Regions from separate parts of the Actinomadura sp. 9N407 genome, predicted to be linked through region 1. Evidence: riboswitches for the same ligand, from Rfam matches in the RefSeq annotation. Region 1 holds a riboswitch; each other region holds the start of a gene.
What was found. A riboswitch is a leader RNA that binds a small molecule or an ion and turns the genes downstream of it on or off. The one in region 1 is predicted to bind S-adenosylmethionine.
Positions count from the first base shown of each region.

Region 1 (5,159 bases):
ACCACAGCGTCGAGTTGGCCACGGCGTTGTACGCGCGGTGGAACGTCGCCGCGGGGATGTCGAGCATCCGGACGGCCGACCCGCCGATGTCGTGCCCCGCCAGGTCCAGCCGCCCGTCCGGGGCCTGCCGCGCCGCCGTACGATCGGCCTCGCCGAGAGCCGCGCACACCCACAGCACGTCCGGTGCCCCGGCCTCCGCCACGGTACGTACGGACCCGGTCCGGGTGCCCGCGCCACCCGGGTCACCGGGAGCGCCGGTGACCCCGGCGAGGCCGGACACCAGCCCGCCGGCGCCGCGGCGCATGGTCAGCGCGCCGTCATCGGACTGAGAGAACGACACCGGGCCACGGTTGGACGCCACCAGCACTTGGCTCATACCGGCAGGGTCTCAGTTGGGAACGGGGCGCATCAAAGTGACCCGGGTGATTTCGCGGCTCCGATTACCGGGATCCTCGCCGGGTACCGGGGCCGGATGAGCCGGGCGGAGACCACCAAGACCGTCCTCGTCGCGGGGACGGCCAACCTGATCCTGGCCGTCACCAAGCTGATCGCGGGCGTGCTGTCGGGATCGAGCGCGATGCTGGCAGAGGGCGCGCACTCGGTCGCCGACACCCTCAACCAGGGCTTCCTCCTGGCCTCGCTGAACCGCAGCGCCCGCCCGCCGGACCGCAGGCACCCGTTCGGGTACGGCAACGAGCGCTACTTCTGGTCGCTGCTCGCCGCGTTCGGGATCTTCGTCGCCGGCGGCGGCTACTCGATCTTCGAGGGGATCCTGACGATCACCGGCAAGGAACCCGGCGGCGGCGAGCAGGCCTGGCTCGCCTTCGCCGTCCTCGGCCTGGCCGCCGTCCTGGAGGGCACCTCCTGGCTGCGCGCCTGGACCCAGGCCCGCCGGGAGAACCGGCACACCGACCACGGTCTGGTCGAACACGTCCGCGACAGCCCGGACGTCACGTTCAAGGCGGCCCTGTTCGAGGACTCCGCCGCGATGATCGGCCTCGCCTTCGCCGCCACCGGACTCGCGCTGCGCGAGATCACCGGCTCCCCGTTCTGGGACGGCCTGGCCTCGGTCATGATCGGCCTGCTGCTGGTCGCGGTGGCCTTCGCCCTCGGCCGCGACAGCCGCAGCCTGCTGATCGGCCAGTCCGTGGCCCCCGCCGTCCAGCGCGAGATCCGTACCGAGATCGCCTCCGCCCCCGGCGTCACCGGCGTCCAGGAACTGTTCACCATGCACTTCGGCCCGGACGACATCCTCGTCGCGGCCAAGGTGAACTTCTCCGACACCATCAGCGCCGACGAGGCCGAGGACATCGCGGGCGAGATCGACCGCCTGCTGCAGGAGCGGATCCCCCTCGTCCGCCATGTCTTCCTCGACCCGACGCAGGTTTTAAAGGCGTAGCCCTTGGCGTCGGGCCTGGCGGCCCTCCTTCGGCGGGCTACGCGGCGATCGCTGGCATCGCTCCGAACTCGCCTGGCGGCTCGCTTCGCGATCAGGTTCTCGCTTCGCTCGAACCTGCCTTCGGACGCGATCGCAACGTTTGAGGCCGTCACAACTTCAGCAGGGGGCGGGGCTGGGGGCGCGAGGGTGATCTACACGTCGGTCGGGTAACGTCTCAAACGGCGAGACCCAGCTGTCCGGCAACCGGGCAGGTCATGTAAAGTCACGCATACGACGCGATACCGCCCAGGGAGAACGCATCTGCGTTCGGGTGGTATCAATGTCCTGCAGCGTTCATAGCGCTCATCAAGAGGGGTGCAGGGAGCACAGCGGCCTCGGGCCGGTCTTCCAGCTCAACTCACACACAACTTCATAGCGCTCATCAAGAGGGGTGGAGGGACCGGCCCGTTGAAGCCCCGGCAACCGACTGATTCGTACGCGCTCGCGATCCTGCGAGGCCGATCAGGAGATGGTGCCAACTCCGGCCTGTGACCAAGGTGGCACAGGGAAGATGGGGAGAAAGGCCTCGCTCCATGGCAATCACGCCTGCCAACCCGAACCTCTCGTCCGGCCCCGACCTCGGGCCCGCGACGGCCCTGGTCTGCCGCGAATGCGGGAGCCGCCGCGATCTCGGCCCGTTCTACGCTTGCGAAGAGTGTTTCGGGCCCCTCGAGATCGCCTACGACTTCAGCGGGATCACCCGCGCGAGCATCGAGGCGGGACCGCAGAACATCTGGCGCTACCGCGGGCTCCTGCCGGTGCCCTCGACGGTCGCCGAGACGCCCAACACCGAGCCGGGGCTCACCCGCCTCGTCCGCGCCGACCAGCTCGCCGAGTCGCTCGGGCTCGAGCGGCTCTGGGTCAAGGACGACAGCGGCAACCCGACCCACTCGTTCAAGGACCGCGTGGTCGCGGTGGCGCTGGCGGCGGCGCGCGAGCTGGGCTTCAAGGTGCTGGCCTGCCCGTCCACCGGCAACCTGGCCAACGCGGTCGCCGCGGCGGCGGCGCGCGCGGGAATCCGCAGCGCGGTGTTCGTGCCGTCCGACCTCGAGCAGCAGAAGATCATCACGACCGCGGTGTACGGCGGGACGTTCATCACGGTCGACGGCAACTACGACGACGTCAACCGGCTGGCCTCGGAGATCGCGGGCGAGCAGGAGGACTGGGCGTTCGTCAACGTCAACGTCCGGCCGTACTACGCCGAGGGCTCCAAGACCCTCGGGTACGAGATCGCCGAGCAGCTCGGCTGGCGGCTGCCGGACCAGATCGTGATCCCGGTCGCGTCCGGTTCCCAGCTGACGAAGATCGACAAGGCCTTCCAGGAGTTCATCAAGCTCGGCCTGGTCGAGGACAAGCCGTACAAGGTCTTCGGTGCCCAGGCCGCCGGCTGCGACCCGGTCGCGGCCGCCTACAAGGCCGGGCACGACGTCGTACGGCCGGTGAAGCCCGACACCATCGCCAAGTCGCTGGCGATCGGCAACCCGGCCGACGGCCCGTACGTGCTCGACGTCGTCCGGCGTACGGGCGGCGCGGTGGAGGACGTCACCGACGAAGAGGTCGTCGAGGGCATCCGGCTGCTGGCCCGTACCGAGGGCATCTTCGGTGAGACCGCGGGCGGGGTCACCGTGGCCACGCTGCGCAAGCTGATCGGCAGCGGCGCGCTCGACCCGGCCGCCGAGACCGTGATCATCAACTCCGGGGACGGGCTCAAGACCCTGGACGCGATCTCCTCCCAGGTGGGACCGGGCGCGAACATCGCTCCCACGCTGGAGGCCTTCCGGGCCGCCGGCCTCGCCTGACCCGTACGTCCGTCCCAGAGCATTCTTGGAGCCAGCAGCAATGAGCACCGTTTCCGTGCGGATCCCGACGATCCTGCGTCCCCTCACCGGTGGCGCCTCGGAGGTCAAGGCCGAGGGCGCCACGCTGCGCGCGGTGGTGGCCGACCTCGAGGCGAACCACCCCGGCATCGCCGCCCGCGTGCTGGACGACAACGGCAAGATCCGGCGCTTCGTGAACGTGTACGTGGGTGACGAGGACGTGCGGTTCGCCGACGGCCTGGACACCCCGACGCCCGAGGGCGCCCAGATCTCGATCATCCCCGCCGTCGCCGGCGGCTGATCGGGCTCGGCCCTTTGCCCCCTTTTCTCGGTAAATGCCGGGAAAAGGGGGCTTTGCCATGCTGGGGAGCGGGAAGAGGCTCTGCATGGGAACAGCCGAGAAAATCGCGGAGGCGGTCGAGGCGCATCCCATGGTGAGCCGGATCGAACTCATCGGATCGCGCGCCCGCGGCACCGCCACCGAACTGTCCGACTGGGATTTCCACGTCACCGCCGAGGACTTCGGCGAAGTGGCCGCCGACCTCCCCGCCCTGGCCGCCTCGTACGGACCGCTCGCCGCCCAATGGGACCCCCTCGGCGACTGCGAGAGTTACCTCCTCATCTATCCGGGCCCCGTCAAGGTCGACCTGCTCTTCCGCGACGTACCGCGCAGCTGGAATCCGCCCTGGCGCGTAGGCCCCGACACCCTCACGGCGATCGACGCGCACTTCTGGGACTGGTCGCTTTGGCTCGTCAGCAAGTGCCGCCACGGTATGACCGACCGCATCCGCGGCGAACTCCTCAGGATGAGCCACCACATCCTGAGGCCCCTCGGAATCGAAACGCTACCGCTCTCCCTCCAAGAAGCCGCGGAACGCTTCATACGCGCCCGCGACCGGCTGGAGATTCGCTACGGGTTGCACATATCCCGGCGCCTGGAGGAAGAAGTGCTCCCCCTCGTACGCGCGTCCCACCGTGACCATTACCGGCCGTCGGGCCTTCGCTCATAAGGACCGGTGCCGTACAAGAGCGAGATGCCCCTCAGCCCCCTCGCGGCGTGGGCTGACCGTTCAGTACGAGGTGACCGGAGCCTGCCGGTCGATCTCCATGGCGAGCGTGGTCACCATGGACTTGACGGCGGCCTGGCCGTGCTTCCGCTCAAGAACGGGGATCAGCCCCTTGCGCGCGGCCTCGTTCAGCATCCACGACAGCGCCGAATGATCCGCGCTCCGCCCGGCGGCGACCTCGTCATAGGTGTGCCGGCTGACCCTCAGCAACTCCGGGTACGAAGCCGACTCGGCCATGACCATGCGCGTCGCATCCCTGAGATCCATGCCCGGAGTCTAAGCGCGCCGCGCGCGTACCGGCTGGACGCGTCCATCAGCAACGGCTCATGGCAGCCTCCGGCCGTCACCCTGTTCGGACGGCATGCGCGCTGGTGGTGGCCAGGAGGACATCGGTCCCCCGAGCCACGTCCGGTCCTCGACCAGCGGCGACACTGACCCGTACCGGAGCAAGTTGCGCCCCGCTCGCCGCGGCGGTTCGGGTACGACCGTGCCACGTCCTTGCCTGCGATCATGTGCCGATGACCTCACCGCTCCCCGTCGACTGGACGATCGAGCGAGTACGCGCCGTGTCAGGCGATGACAGCGCCACAGCGCTGCCGACGGAACGGCTCGTACTGGTCGAGGAGCGGATCGGAGGCCAACCCGCCTACGAACCCGTACGGCCTGAACTGGTCGAAACGATCCTTCAGTTCCACGGCCTCTGTCTCGTCGGCATCGAAGGTGAGTGGTACATGGGTGACCTTCAACCGGACGGTTCCATCGCCTGCTGGGGGTCCTATGGGACTGATCTCCAAGCGGCCATCCGATCGCTTTAGAGGCATGACGTGGTGACTGATG
Region 1 covers NZ_JBIRAW010000031.1:126,765-131,923, forward strand. The annotation lists gene ACH34Q_RS36400 (trehalose-6-phosphate synthase) at 1-376, opposite strand, end outside; gene ACH34Q_RS36405 (cation diffusion facilitator family transporter) at 473-1,399, shown strand; SAM riboswitch class I at 1,815-1,956, shown strand; gene thrC (threonine synthase) at 1,972-3,237, shown strand; gene ACH34Q_RS36415 (MoaD/ThiS family protein) at 3,278-3,556, shown strand; gene ACH34Q_RS36420 (nucleotidyltransferase domain-containing protein) at 3,642-4,265, shown strand; gene ACH34Q_RS36425 (hypothetical protein) at 4,326-4,589, opposite strand; gene ACH34Q_RS36430 (hypothetical protein) at 4,841-5,137, shown strand.

Region 2 (5,159 bases), on a different contig from region 1:
GCGCAGCACCACGGTGAACGGCAGCTTGATGAACTCGCTGCCGGTACCGGTGGCTGCCGCGGCCTCGACCAGGCGCTCCGGCGACGTGAACACCGGGATGACGGTCGTTCCGTCCACGTCGCTGGTCTGCCACGGGAAGCCGGGGCGGCCGGGACGCAGCGTGTAGTCCATGTCCTCGGGGACCGGCAGCAGGACCTCGGCGTCGGCCAGCGACTGCAGGAAGAGGTCGTGGTCGTTGCCGGCGGCGGCGCGCAGCAGCGCCCGTTCCACCTCGTTGGCCGGCTGGAACTCGGGCCGGCGCTCCTTATGAGGCAGCTCCTTGTGCTGCTCCTGGAGCTCCTCCCACGGCGCCGCGTCCGTTCCCGTGCCTTCCGGTACGGCCGGGTTGTCGAGACGCGTCACGTCGGCCTTGGGCGGCGTGGAGGTGTCGGCGTCGAGGGCCGCGGCGACCCCACCCTCGGGCAGTTGCGACTCGTCGTCGGCCTGCGCGGGCGCGGGCGGAGGAGCGGGCGCGGGCGCCTCGTTCGCCGCCGGTACGTCGGCGGGGCGCGGGGCCACCGGCATGTCGGTCGCGGGCTGGTCCTGAGGCGGTGCGGCGTGCTTGCCCGGTCCCTTGCTCGCCGAGTGCGCCGCATTGCGCGACGCGGGCGGCGGAGGCGTTCCGGGCAGCGTCGGCATGGCGCGCGTGGCGTCCGCCGGGCCGGCGTCGTGCACCTGGCCGTCGGGGTTCCCCCGTATGGCGGGGAGGTCGTTCATGGTGGGGGAGGGGTCGTCGGGTACGGCGGACGGCCCGGCCACGACCTCATCGGCGTTCGTGGACGGCTCCTTGGGGCCGCTGAACGCGTCCTGCGGATGAGCGGCCATTCCCTGGGCCGCCGGAGCCGGAGCCTGGACCGGGGGCGAGTGCGGGTGCTGCGGCGAGGCGGCCCCGTCCCGCACGTCCGCGGGAAGGGAGTGGGCACCCGTACCGTGAGCGGCCTGTGGCGGCGCTGGAACGGTCTCGGCGCCGTACGCGCGGAGGCCGCGGCCCGCCTGGGGCGGCCTGCTGTCGCCGTCCACGACCTGCCTGATGAACCAGGACGGAAGGCGCGCCTCGATGGGCAGCCCGGGACCGTCCCCGCCGTTGGCCGGCAGGTCGACCGCCAGCCACCAGCGGGCGTCCGGCCACGACTCGGCGAGGTCGGTGAACCTGAGCCTCAGGTAGTGCCGGTACGCCGGTCCGAGGCATTCGCGCATCGCGTCCGCCGAGGTGTAGGCCAGCACGTGGGTGCGGCCGTCCTCCTCCTGGACCGGCCAGCTGGGCTGCGCCTGCCCGCCGACCACCTCATCGGCGAGGTCGGGTGGGACGGGGATCACCAGTTCGCTCCCGGCGAGGAGGCGGAAGTACGCCTCCTGGTCCCCGTTCCGCACCGCCTCCTGCAGCCGGCGCTCGAGCTCCGACGTGGGTCGCCACGCGTCGGCCACGGTCGCCACCCCCTGTTTCATCCCGTGCCGCCTTCATCCCCGGTCGCGCCGGGAAACCCGGCGAGGCCCATCCTGCCCGTCCCGGGCCCCGTGACCGGGCTCTTGACGCGTAAGTTACGGACGCGCCTACGCTACATGGACGAACCAGGCCAAAGTGTCCGTTCAATGGCCTGGCCGGCGGGCGGACGGGACCGTGCCCGCTACGCGCGGGCCTCGCGCGACAGCCGTCCGAGCGCGTCCAGCAGCCGGTCGACGTGCTCGTCCGTCGTCCCGATGCCGAAGCTCGCCCGTACCGCCGTCGCCCCCGCCTCCACCGGCCCCCGCACGGCGCCGAGCAGGTGCCGAACGAAGGGGTGGGCACAGAACTTCCCGTCCCGGACACCGATGCCATAGGTCCCCGACAGGGTAAGCGCAGTGTCCCGCGCGTTCCAGCCGTCCACGATGAACGACACGATTCCCACCCGCGGGTTACGGCCGTCCCAGAGTGTGAGTTCATGCACGCCGGGAAGAGCCGCGATGCCCCGGCGCAACCTGGCCAGCAGGCGCTCCTCCTCCCGGATCAGCGCGTCCCAGCCGGTCGCCGCCAGGGCGTCGCAGGCGGCGGCGAGGGCCAGGGCGCCCAGGACGTTCGGCGTCCCCGCCTCGTGCCGCTGCTGCGCGTCGGCGGACCAGCGGGTGGTGTCGCCATGGCCGGTGACCGAGGCGCTGGCGCCACCGCCCTTGAGGTACGGGGCGGCCGCGCGCAGCCAGTCGGACCGGCCCGCCAGCACGCCCGCCCCGAACGGCGCGTACAGCTTGTGCCCGGAGAACGCGACGTAGTCCAGGCCGAGCGCGGTCATGTCGAGCGGCCGGTGCGGGACGAGCTGGGCCGCGTCGACGGCGATGCGGGCGCCGTTCCGCCGGGCCGTCTCCGCCAGCTCGGCGATCGGCCAGATCTCGCCGGTGACGTTGGACGCGGCGGTCACGACCAGCAGCCGCGGCCCGGCCGGAGCGTCCCGCAGCGCGCGGTCGGCGGCGGCGACGGCCTCGCCCGGAGTCGCCGGGGCGGGCAGCCGTACGGCGCGCTTCCAGGGCAGCAGGGACGCGTGGTGCTCGGTCTCGAACACCACGACGGTCGTGCCGGGCGGCGTGGCGTGGGCGAGGAGGTTCATGGCGTCGGTCGTGTTCCGCGTGAAGACGACCGCGTCGCGCTGCCACACGCCCAGGAAGCCGCGTACGGTCTCCCGCGCGTCCTCGTACGCCTGTGTGGTGACCTGCGACGCGTACCCGGCCCCGCGGTGCACGCTGCTGTAGAGGGGCAGCGCACGGGTGACGGCCTCGTGCACCGCCTCCAGACACGGCGCGCTGGCGGCGTAGTCGAAGTTCGCGTACGCGACACCGCCCCCGCCGTCCAGCGGGACGATCGCGTCGGTGCCGATGACGCGCGGCGCGATCTCCGGAGCGGTAGCGTCGGCGTTCCGCGCGAGCGACGGTGCCGGGTCCGGTACGGGGACGGGACGGGTGGTGAGCGTTGCGGTACCGGCAGGAGACATGCGGACGGCCCTCCTCAGGGTCCAGGGACCCCGTGAGGCGTACGGCCACAGAGCGGGATCCGCGCTTGCCGGAACGCGGTGTACGTCCGGCCAGGTCCTCACCCGGGGCACCCCATCGCGGACGAAGGGTTGCCGGCCAGCAAGCCGGGGCTTGACGCTGGCACTCATGACCTAGTGCGGAATCATATGACACATGCCGACGGGGATGAAATGGGAGGGTGCGATGCGACGCGAGGTGGTTCGGGCGTTCACCGGGGGAGCGCTGATGCTCGGGGCCTCGGGTCTGCTGGGCGGCTGCGGCCTGCTGGGCGGTAACACCGACCAGATCTGTGCCGACACGAAGAAGGCGTTCCAGCAGTACGTCACCCAGGTGAGGAGCGTTTCCGCGGCCGATCCCGCGCAGTGGAAGCAGCCCACCGAGCAGTTGGCCGGCCGCATCGACGGGCTGGCCGCCAAGGCCGAGGACGCGGAGCTGAAGAAGGCGCTCAAGACCGAGGCCGGCAGCCTGCGCCAGGCCGCCACCACGATCGGCACGGGCGACGCGGCCCAGCTCAACAGCGTGATCTCCAAGACCCCCCAGCGAATCGGCAAGGCCTGCGCGTGACCGTTCCTTAGCAGGCGCGACTCTTCAGCAGGCACGACCCGCGTTGCCAGACGAGCAGGGGCCCGGCGCTGTCGCGCCGGGCCCCTGCTCGTCTGTTTCCGTGTTCGCCTACGGCTCGCGGGTCAGGCCGCGTTGGGGGTCGCCGCCTCCGCCTCCCCCTCCGCCGCCTCCGTTACCGGGGTCGCCCGGATCGCCGGGGTCGGGGTCTCCGGGGTCGCCCGGGTCAGGCGGCAGCGGGAGCTCCGGACCGGGATCGCCGCCGCCCGGAGGCGGCGTCGTCGGGTCGGGCTCTTCCGGACCCGGCGGCCGGGTCGGCCCCGGACGGGTCGGGGACGGATCGTCGGACCGGTTGGACGGCCGCCCGGTGTAGCCGCCGGGCCTCGACGACGGCGACCCGAACGACTTGGGCGAGTAGTTCTCGGCGTTGACGGCGTCGGACATGAAGGTCCGCCACATCTGCGCAGGCAGCTGCCCGCCGTACGCCCCGTACCCGGGGATGTTCAGCGGCTTGCGGTCGCTGCGGAACATCGACACCGACGTGGACATCTGCGGGATGAACCCGTTGAACCAGATGGCGCGGCCCTCGTCGGTGGTACCGGTCTTGCCCGCCACGTCCCGGCCGTCGGCCAGCTGCGCGCCGGTCCCCGTACCGGCGCGGACCACCTGGGTCATCGCGTACGTGGCGTCCCGCGCGACCTGCTCGCTGAAGACGCGCTTGCCCTTCTCGCTGAACTTGCGGGTGTGCTGGTCGCCGTCGGTGACCGACTTCACCACGTAGGGGGTGTGGTAAACGCCTTCGTTGGCGAACGTCGCGTACACCGCGGCCTGCTGGACGGGATGGACCGAGATGACGCCCAGCGGGAAGGTGGGGGCGGTGTTGGCGCCGTTGGCCGTGAGCTGGTCCTTGCCGATGCCCAGTTTCACGGCCATCTCGGTCACCTTGTCGAGGCCGATCTTCTGCCCGATGTTGACGTAGGCGGTGTTGACCGAGTTCTGCGTCGCGCCGACCAGGTTGACCTGGCCGAAGCTGCGGCCGTCGTTGTTCTTCACCGGGGTGCCGCCGTAGTACTGCGGCGACGAGCCGTCGACGGAGTCGTACAGCTTCATGCCGTCGTCGAGCGCGGCCGCCAGCACGATGGGCTTGAACCCGGACCCGGCCTGGGCCCAGTCGCCGAACGTACTGCTCAGCGCCTCCTTGAGGTAGTCGCGACCGCCGTAGAAGGCGGCCACCTGCCCGGTCTCCGGATCGACCGACACCATCCCGGTGCGGATCTTCTTGCTCATCCCGTCCGGGGCGTTGCTCGTCACCGCGCGCTTGGCGGCGTCCATCAACGGCTTGTCGAAGGTGGTGGTGATCTTCAGCCCGCTGCGGTTGATCTCGTCCTCGGTATAGCCGCGGCGGTCGATCAGCTCCTTCTTGGCCACATTGACCATGTAGCCCTTCTGGCCCTTGAAGATATTGGTGATCTTCTGCTTGGTCGGCATCGGGAACGTCATCCGGGCGGCCTCGGCCTCGGAGACCGCGCCGTTCTCGACCATGTTGCCGACCACGGACCGCC
Region 2 covers NZ_JBIRAW010000006.1:278,054-283,212, reverse strand. The annotation lists gene ACH34Q_RS12545 (SseB family protein) at 1-1,485, opposite strand, end outside; gene ACH34Q_RS12540 (aminotransferase class V-fold PLP-dependent enzyme) at 1,665-2,996, opposite strand; SAM riboswitch class IV at 3,053-3,168, opposite strand; gene ACH34Q_RS12535 (hypothetical protein) at 3,220-3,600, shown strand; gene ACH34Q_RS12530 (transglycosylase domain-containing protein) at 3,709-5,159, opposite strand, start outside.
Region 2: it holds a riboswitch for S-adenosylmethionine, as region 1 does, so the genes downstream of both, ACH34Q_RS12540 (aminotransferase class V-fold PLP-dependent enzyme) here and thrC (threonine synthase) in region 1, are expected to answer to the same signal.

Region 3 (5,159 bases), on a different contig from region 1:
ATCGCCCACAAGGCGCGCTACGGCCGCCAGCTCTCGGTACGCACCGCGCGCGAGGCCGGGGCCTCCTGGTCGCAGATCGGCCGGGCCATGGGCACGAGCAAGCAGACCGCCTGGGAGACCCACAACCGCTGGATCGAGCAGCAGGCCGAGCAGCGCCGCAACGAGGGCCACTGGGGCCTGGAGGCGCACGAAGTGGCGCGCGAACGGAAGCTCGCGGGCGAGGCGCCCTGACTCAGGCGTTTCGCAGGTCCTCGTACATGCCGAACAGCTCGCCGACCGGGACGGGCCTGCGGTCGGCGGCGGCGATCTCCTCGGCGCCCTTCAGCGTGGGGAGCGGCGGGTAGAAGCTCATGCCCTCGTCGTGGCGGAGGCCGGCGATGTCGTCCTCCCAGCCCGGCCACTGCAGCGTCCAGTAGAAGTCGGAGAGGTTGCCGAGGATGAGGAAGCGCAGCCACATGCTGTGCCCGAAGACGCGCTGCGGGGTCTTGAGGAGCTTCCACTCCAGGCTCTCGGGCTCGAAGTAGCACACCTGCCCCGGCTCGCCCGGACGGCCGTCGGCGGCCGGATCGGAGCCGTTGACCTCGAACCGCCCGCCCAGCACGTCGTACCCGACCAGCAGCGGGGGAGCGGGCCCGCCGCGTACGGCGAGCGCGGGATTGGCCTCGGCGAGGCTCGGCAGCCCGCGTTCGGGGAAGCCGCCGCCCAGCACCCGCACCCATCCGTTCGCGACCAGGGCGCCGCCGGTGTGCAGGGCGAGCGCTCCCAGGTACGAGCCGGCGCTGACCTGGATCCCGCGCAGGGCCTCCTCGCCGGCCTCCGGCCCGATGGGCAGGATCTCGGCGGTCTGGTGGCCGTCGGTGCGGCCGAGCAGCTCGCGCAGCTCCGGCCAGGCGGGATCGGCGACGTCCTTGAGCTCGGCGGCCGAGCGGAGATCACTCACAGGTCGTACGTCCTCCCATCGGGGCCGGGATGGCGTGCAGCCATTCCGGCGATCTTGTCAGATGCCCGGCATGGGCGTGGAACGTCCTCGATGTCCGGGCGCGTCGCCCCTTGACGCGCGCACCGGTTTCAGGATTGGTTAGGTATGCCTTACTTAGGTCTGCCTAACTTTCTGCCCCACCTGCCTGTGCCAACGTGAACCGACTCGCGTGGAGGAGCCTCATGGACCGGACCGCGCTCGCAGGGACGGCCGCCCTGGTCACCGGGGCCGGCCGCGGCGTCGGCGCCGCCGTCGCCCGTACCCTGGCCGCCGCCGGAGCGCGGGTCGCCGTGCTGGACCGCGACGCCGCGGCCGCCCGCGCGGTGGCCGCCGGACTCGACCGCGCGATCGCCTGCACGGCCGACGTCTTCGACGGCGACGCGGTCGAGGACGCCGTCGAACGCGCCGAACGCGAGCTCGGCCCGATCGGCCTCCTGGTCAACGTCGCCGGCATCGAGCGCTCCCTCACGGTGAACGCGACCGGCGTCTTCCTGGTCTCCCGCGCCGTCGCCCGCCGGATGGTCCCGCGCCGTACCGGCTCGATCGTCACCGTCGCCGCGGAGGGCGCCCGCGTCCCGCGCGCCCGCCTGACACCCTGCGCGGCCTCCACTGCCACGGCCGCACAGTTCACCCGCTGCCTGGACGTGGAACTCGCCGAGTACGGCATCCGCTGCGAGGTCGTCCCGGTCGACCGCGCCCTCACCGGCGTCCTCGCGGCCACGCGCCGCGCCCCGGAATTGCTGTTGCGGTAGCGCTCCCGCCGCGCCGTCCGGTATGCCTTGAACCGACGAAGGGACTGCCGCGGATGGACGTGCACTGGATCGGCGTCGCGATCGGCCTCTACGTCGCGTACGCGGGCGTCTCGATGCTGGTGGCCAAGATCCGCCTGCAGCTGCGCGGGCCGCGCGTACCCGGCGTCGTCGCCGGCCGTACGGACGCCGCGGCGACCCGGCCCGGAGTGGTGAGCCGCTCCGGCGTCGTCCGCTTCACCACCGAGGACGGCCGCACCGTCGAGGCCACCAGCTCGGTGCACTCGTTCCCCGGTCCGAAGGTCGGCCGGCAGGTCACCGTCGTGTACGACCCCAAGCGGCCCGAACGCACCGGCGAGCGCATCGGCGTCCACCTGTTCCTGCTCCTGGTCGGTGCCCCGCTGTTCATCGCCGTCGGCGCCGGGATCGCGCTCCTGAACTACCTGGACATGTGACGGTCCGCGTCCTTGGCCTCGAGCCGTCCGGCCAGGCGCGCCTTGACCGCGGGCCACTCCGAGGCGATCACCGAGTACATCGCCGAGTCCCGCAGCCGGCCGTCCTCGCCCGGCGCCCACGACACCCCCCAGCTCCGCAGCACCCCTTCGAAGGTGGCGCCGAGGGCCTGGATGGCCCGCCGTGACCGCTCGTTGCGGGCATCGGTCTTGAGGTCGACCCGTTCCACCCGGAGGGCCTCGAAGGCGTGGCCCATCAGCAGCAGCTTCGCCTCGGCGTTGATGCCCGAGCCCTGCCCGGACGCGCCGAGCCAGGTGAAGCCGATCTCGACGGCGCGCAGCTCGTCGCGGCCCGGCCAGTACCGGGGGTCCAGGTACGCCGTGCAGCCCACGGCGCGGCCGTCCGCCCGGCGGACCTGCGCGAACGGAACGACCCCTTGCTCCGCCCGCGCGAAGTGGGCCCGCACGAAGGCCGTGACCTCGCCGGCGCGGGGCACGAGCGTGAACGCGTAGCTGCCGCGATCCTCTTCCGCCGCCAGGGCCAGGTCGTCCACATGGTCCAGGGACAGCGGCTCGAGCCTGACGAGAGAACCTTCGAGGACGGGTACGTCGAACCAGGTGCCCATGGCGTCAGCTCCTCATCGTTCCTGGCAGTGGCACCTTGCCGTGGCAGGTTGCCGGACCGTCTCGGGGCCAGGTCCCTCGGGTCCTCTGGATGAACGCCACCGATCCTCGCGGGCGGACTCCGCCGCCGTCAAGGCGATTGATCAAGGCGCGCGCCGAGCCGTCAGGATTCCTCGGCGGCGATGAAGGCCTCGGCGCGGCGGAACAGGCCGAGGGTGATGGTGTGCAGCATGTCGCCGGTCTCCTTGGGTGCCTTGCCGGCGAACGCGCGGGCGTGGGTGCCCTCCAGGACGATGCCGAGCTTGAAGCAGGCCAGGACCGCGTACCAGGTGATGGACGCCAGGTCGCGGCCCTTGGCGGCCCCGGCGCGCTCGGCGTAGGCGGTCACGAGCTCGCCGGGGCCGGGCAGGCCGCCGGCCTCGCCGAGCGGGCCGGCCAGCATGTCGCTCATGTCGCCCTGCGCGGGCCAGGTGGCCAGCAGCCAGCCGAGGTCGAGCAGCGGGTCGCCGATCGTGCACATCTCCCAGTCGACGATCGCCGCCACCTGGGGGCCGCTTGAGGAGTACATGAGGTTGGCCAGGTGGTAGTCGCCGTGCAGGATGCCCGGGCGCCAGGTCTTGGGACGGCCGGCCTCCAGCCAGGCCGCGACGCGGTCCAGGCCCGGGATGTCGGGGCCCGGGTAGCCGTCGAGGGCGCCGTAGCCGTCCAGTTCCGACATCCAGCGGCCGACCTGGCGCTCCAGGAACCCCTCGGGCTTGCCGAAGTCGGCCAGGCCCACGGCCTCGTGGTCGACGGCGCCCAGGGCGGACAGGGCGCGGGCGGCGTTCAGGCCCATCTCGCGGCGGATCGCCGCGTCCGAGGCGTGCGGCTCGGGCAGCGTGACCGAGGCGTTGAAGCCGTCGACCGGCGTCATCAGGTAGAAGACGGCGCCGTTCATGACGTTCTCGTCCGGGCAGTCGGCGATGATGCGCGGGGCGGGCACGTCGGTGCCGTCGAGGGCCGCGAGCACGCGCGCCTCGCGGCGGAGCACGTCGTTGGTACGGGCGCGCAGGTGCCGGGGACCGCGGCGCAGCACGTAGCCGCGGCCGCCCCGGCGGAAGCGCAGCAGGACGTTCTGGGTCCCGCCGGACAGCAGGGTGACGTCTTCGAACGGGCCTTCGGGCAGGCCGCGCTCCGCCATCCACCCGGCGAGCACGTCGAAGTCCACGAGCTCGCGCTCGATCTCTGCGGGCTGCTGCACGGTCGCTCTCCCTCGAACCCTCGGACTCATGAACCACGAACCCTCGAACCCCTCGAACAGGGTTGTGCCGGAGAGTAACAGTGATGCACTTGCATTAATCCTTGTAGTAGGCGCATTATCGGCGGTGTACGCCGCCCGCGACGCCGAGGAGACCGCCATGGCATGGGACTTCGACACCGACCCCGAGTACCAGAAGCTGCTCGACTGGGCCGACACCTTCGTCCGGGAGGAGGTCGAGCCCCTCGACCTGGTCCTGGGCGACCCGTACGACAAGACCGACCCCCGCTTCAAGCAGCTGGTGCGGCCGCTGCAGCTGCAGGTGAAGGAGAAGGGCCTGTGGGCCTGCCACCTCGGCCCCGAGCTGGGCGGGCAGGGCTTCGGCCAGGTCAAGCTCGCGCTGCTGAACGAGATCCTGGGCCGCTCCCGCTTCGCGCCCTCGGTGTTCGGCTGCCAGGCGCCCGACTCCGGCAACGCCGAGATCATCGCCCACTTCGGCACCGAGGAGCAGAAGGAGCGCTACCTCGCGCCGCTGCTGGACGGCGAGATCTCCTCCTCGTACTCGATGACCGAGCCGCACGGCGGCGCCGACCCGACGCTGTTCACCACCCGCGCCGTGCGCGACGGCGACGGCTGGGTGATCAACGGCGAGAAGTGGTTCTCCTCCAACGCCAAGCACGCCGCGTTCATCATCGTGATGGCCGTGACGAACCCGGACGTCAGCGCGTACGAGGGCATGTCGATGTTCATCGTCCCGGCCGGCACGCCCGGGCTGACGATCGTCCGGAACGTGGGCGTCGGCGGCGAGCGCGAGGGCTCGCACGGCTACCTGCGGTACGAGGACGTCCGGGTGCCCGCCGAGAACCTGCTCGGTGCCGAGGGCGGCGCGTTCGTGATCGCCCAGACCCGGCTCGGCGGCGGCCGCATCCACCACGCCATGCGGACGATCGCGCAGGTGCGCAAGGCGTTCGACATGATGTGCGAGCGCGCGGTGAGCCGCAAGACGAGGTACGGGGCACTGGCCAAGCTGCAGATGACCCAGGAGAAGATCGCCGACAGCTGGATCGAGGTGGAGCAGTTCCGGCTGCTGGTGCTGCGCACCGCCTGGCTGATCGACA
Region 3 covers NZ_JBIRAW010000040.1:55,189-60,347, forward strand. The annotation lists gene ACH34Q_RS40740 (hypothetical protein) at 1-231, shown strand, start outside; gene ACH34Q_RS40745 (DUF2625 family protein) at 233-940, opposite strand; gene ACH34Q_RS40750 (SDR family NAD(P)-dependent oxidoreductase) at 1,162-1,731, shown strand; gene ACH34Q_RS40755 (DUF3592 domain-containing protein) at 1,785-2,183, shown strand; gene ACH34Q_RS40760 (GNAT family N-acetyltransferase) at 2,168-2,806, opposite strand; SAM riboswitch class I at 2,816-2,902, opposite strand; gene ACH34Q_RS40765 (phosphotransferase family protein) at 2,968-4,044, opposite strand; gene ACH34Q_RS40770 (acyl-CoA dehydrogenase family protein) at 4,202-5,159, shown strand, end outside.
Region 3: it holds a riboswitch for S-adenosylmethionine, as region 1 does, so the genes downstream of both, ACH34Q_RS40760 (GNAT family N-acetyltransferase) here and thrC (threonine synthase) in region 1, are expected to answer to the same signal.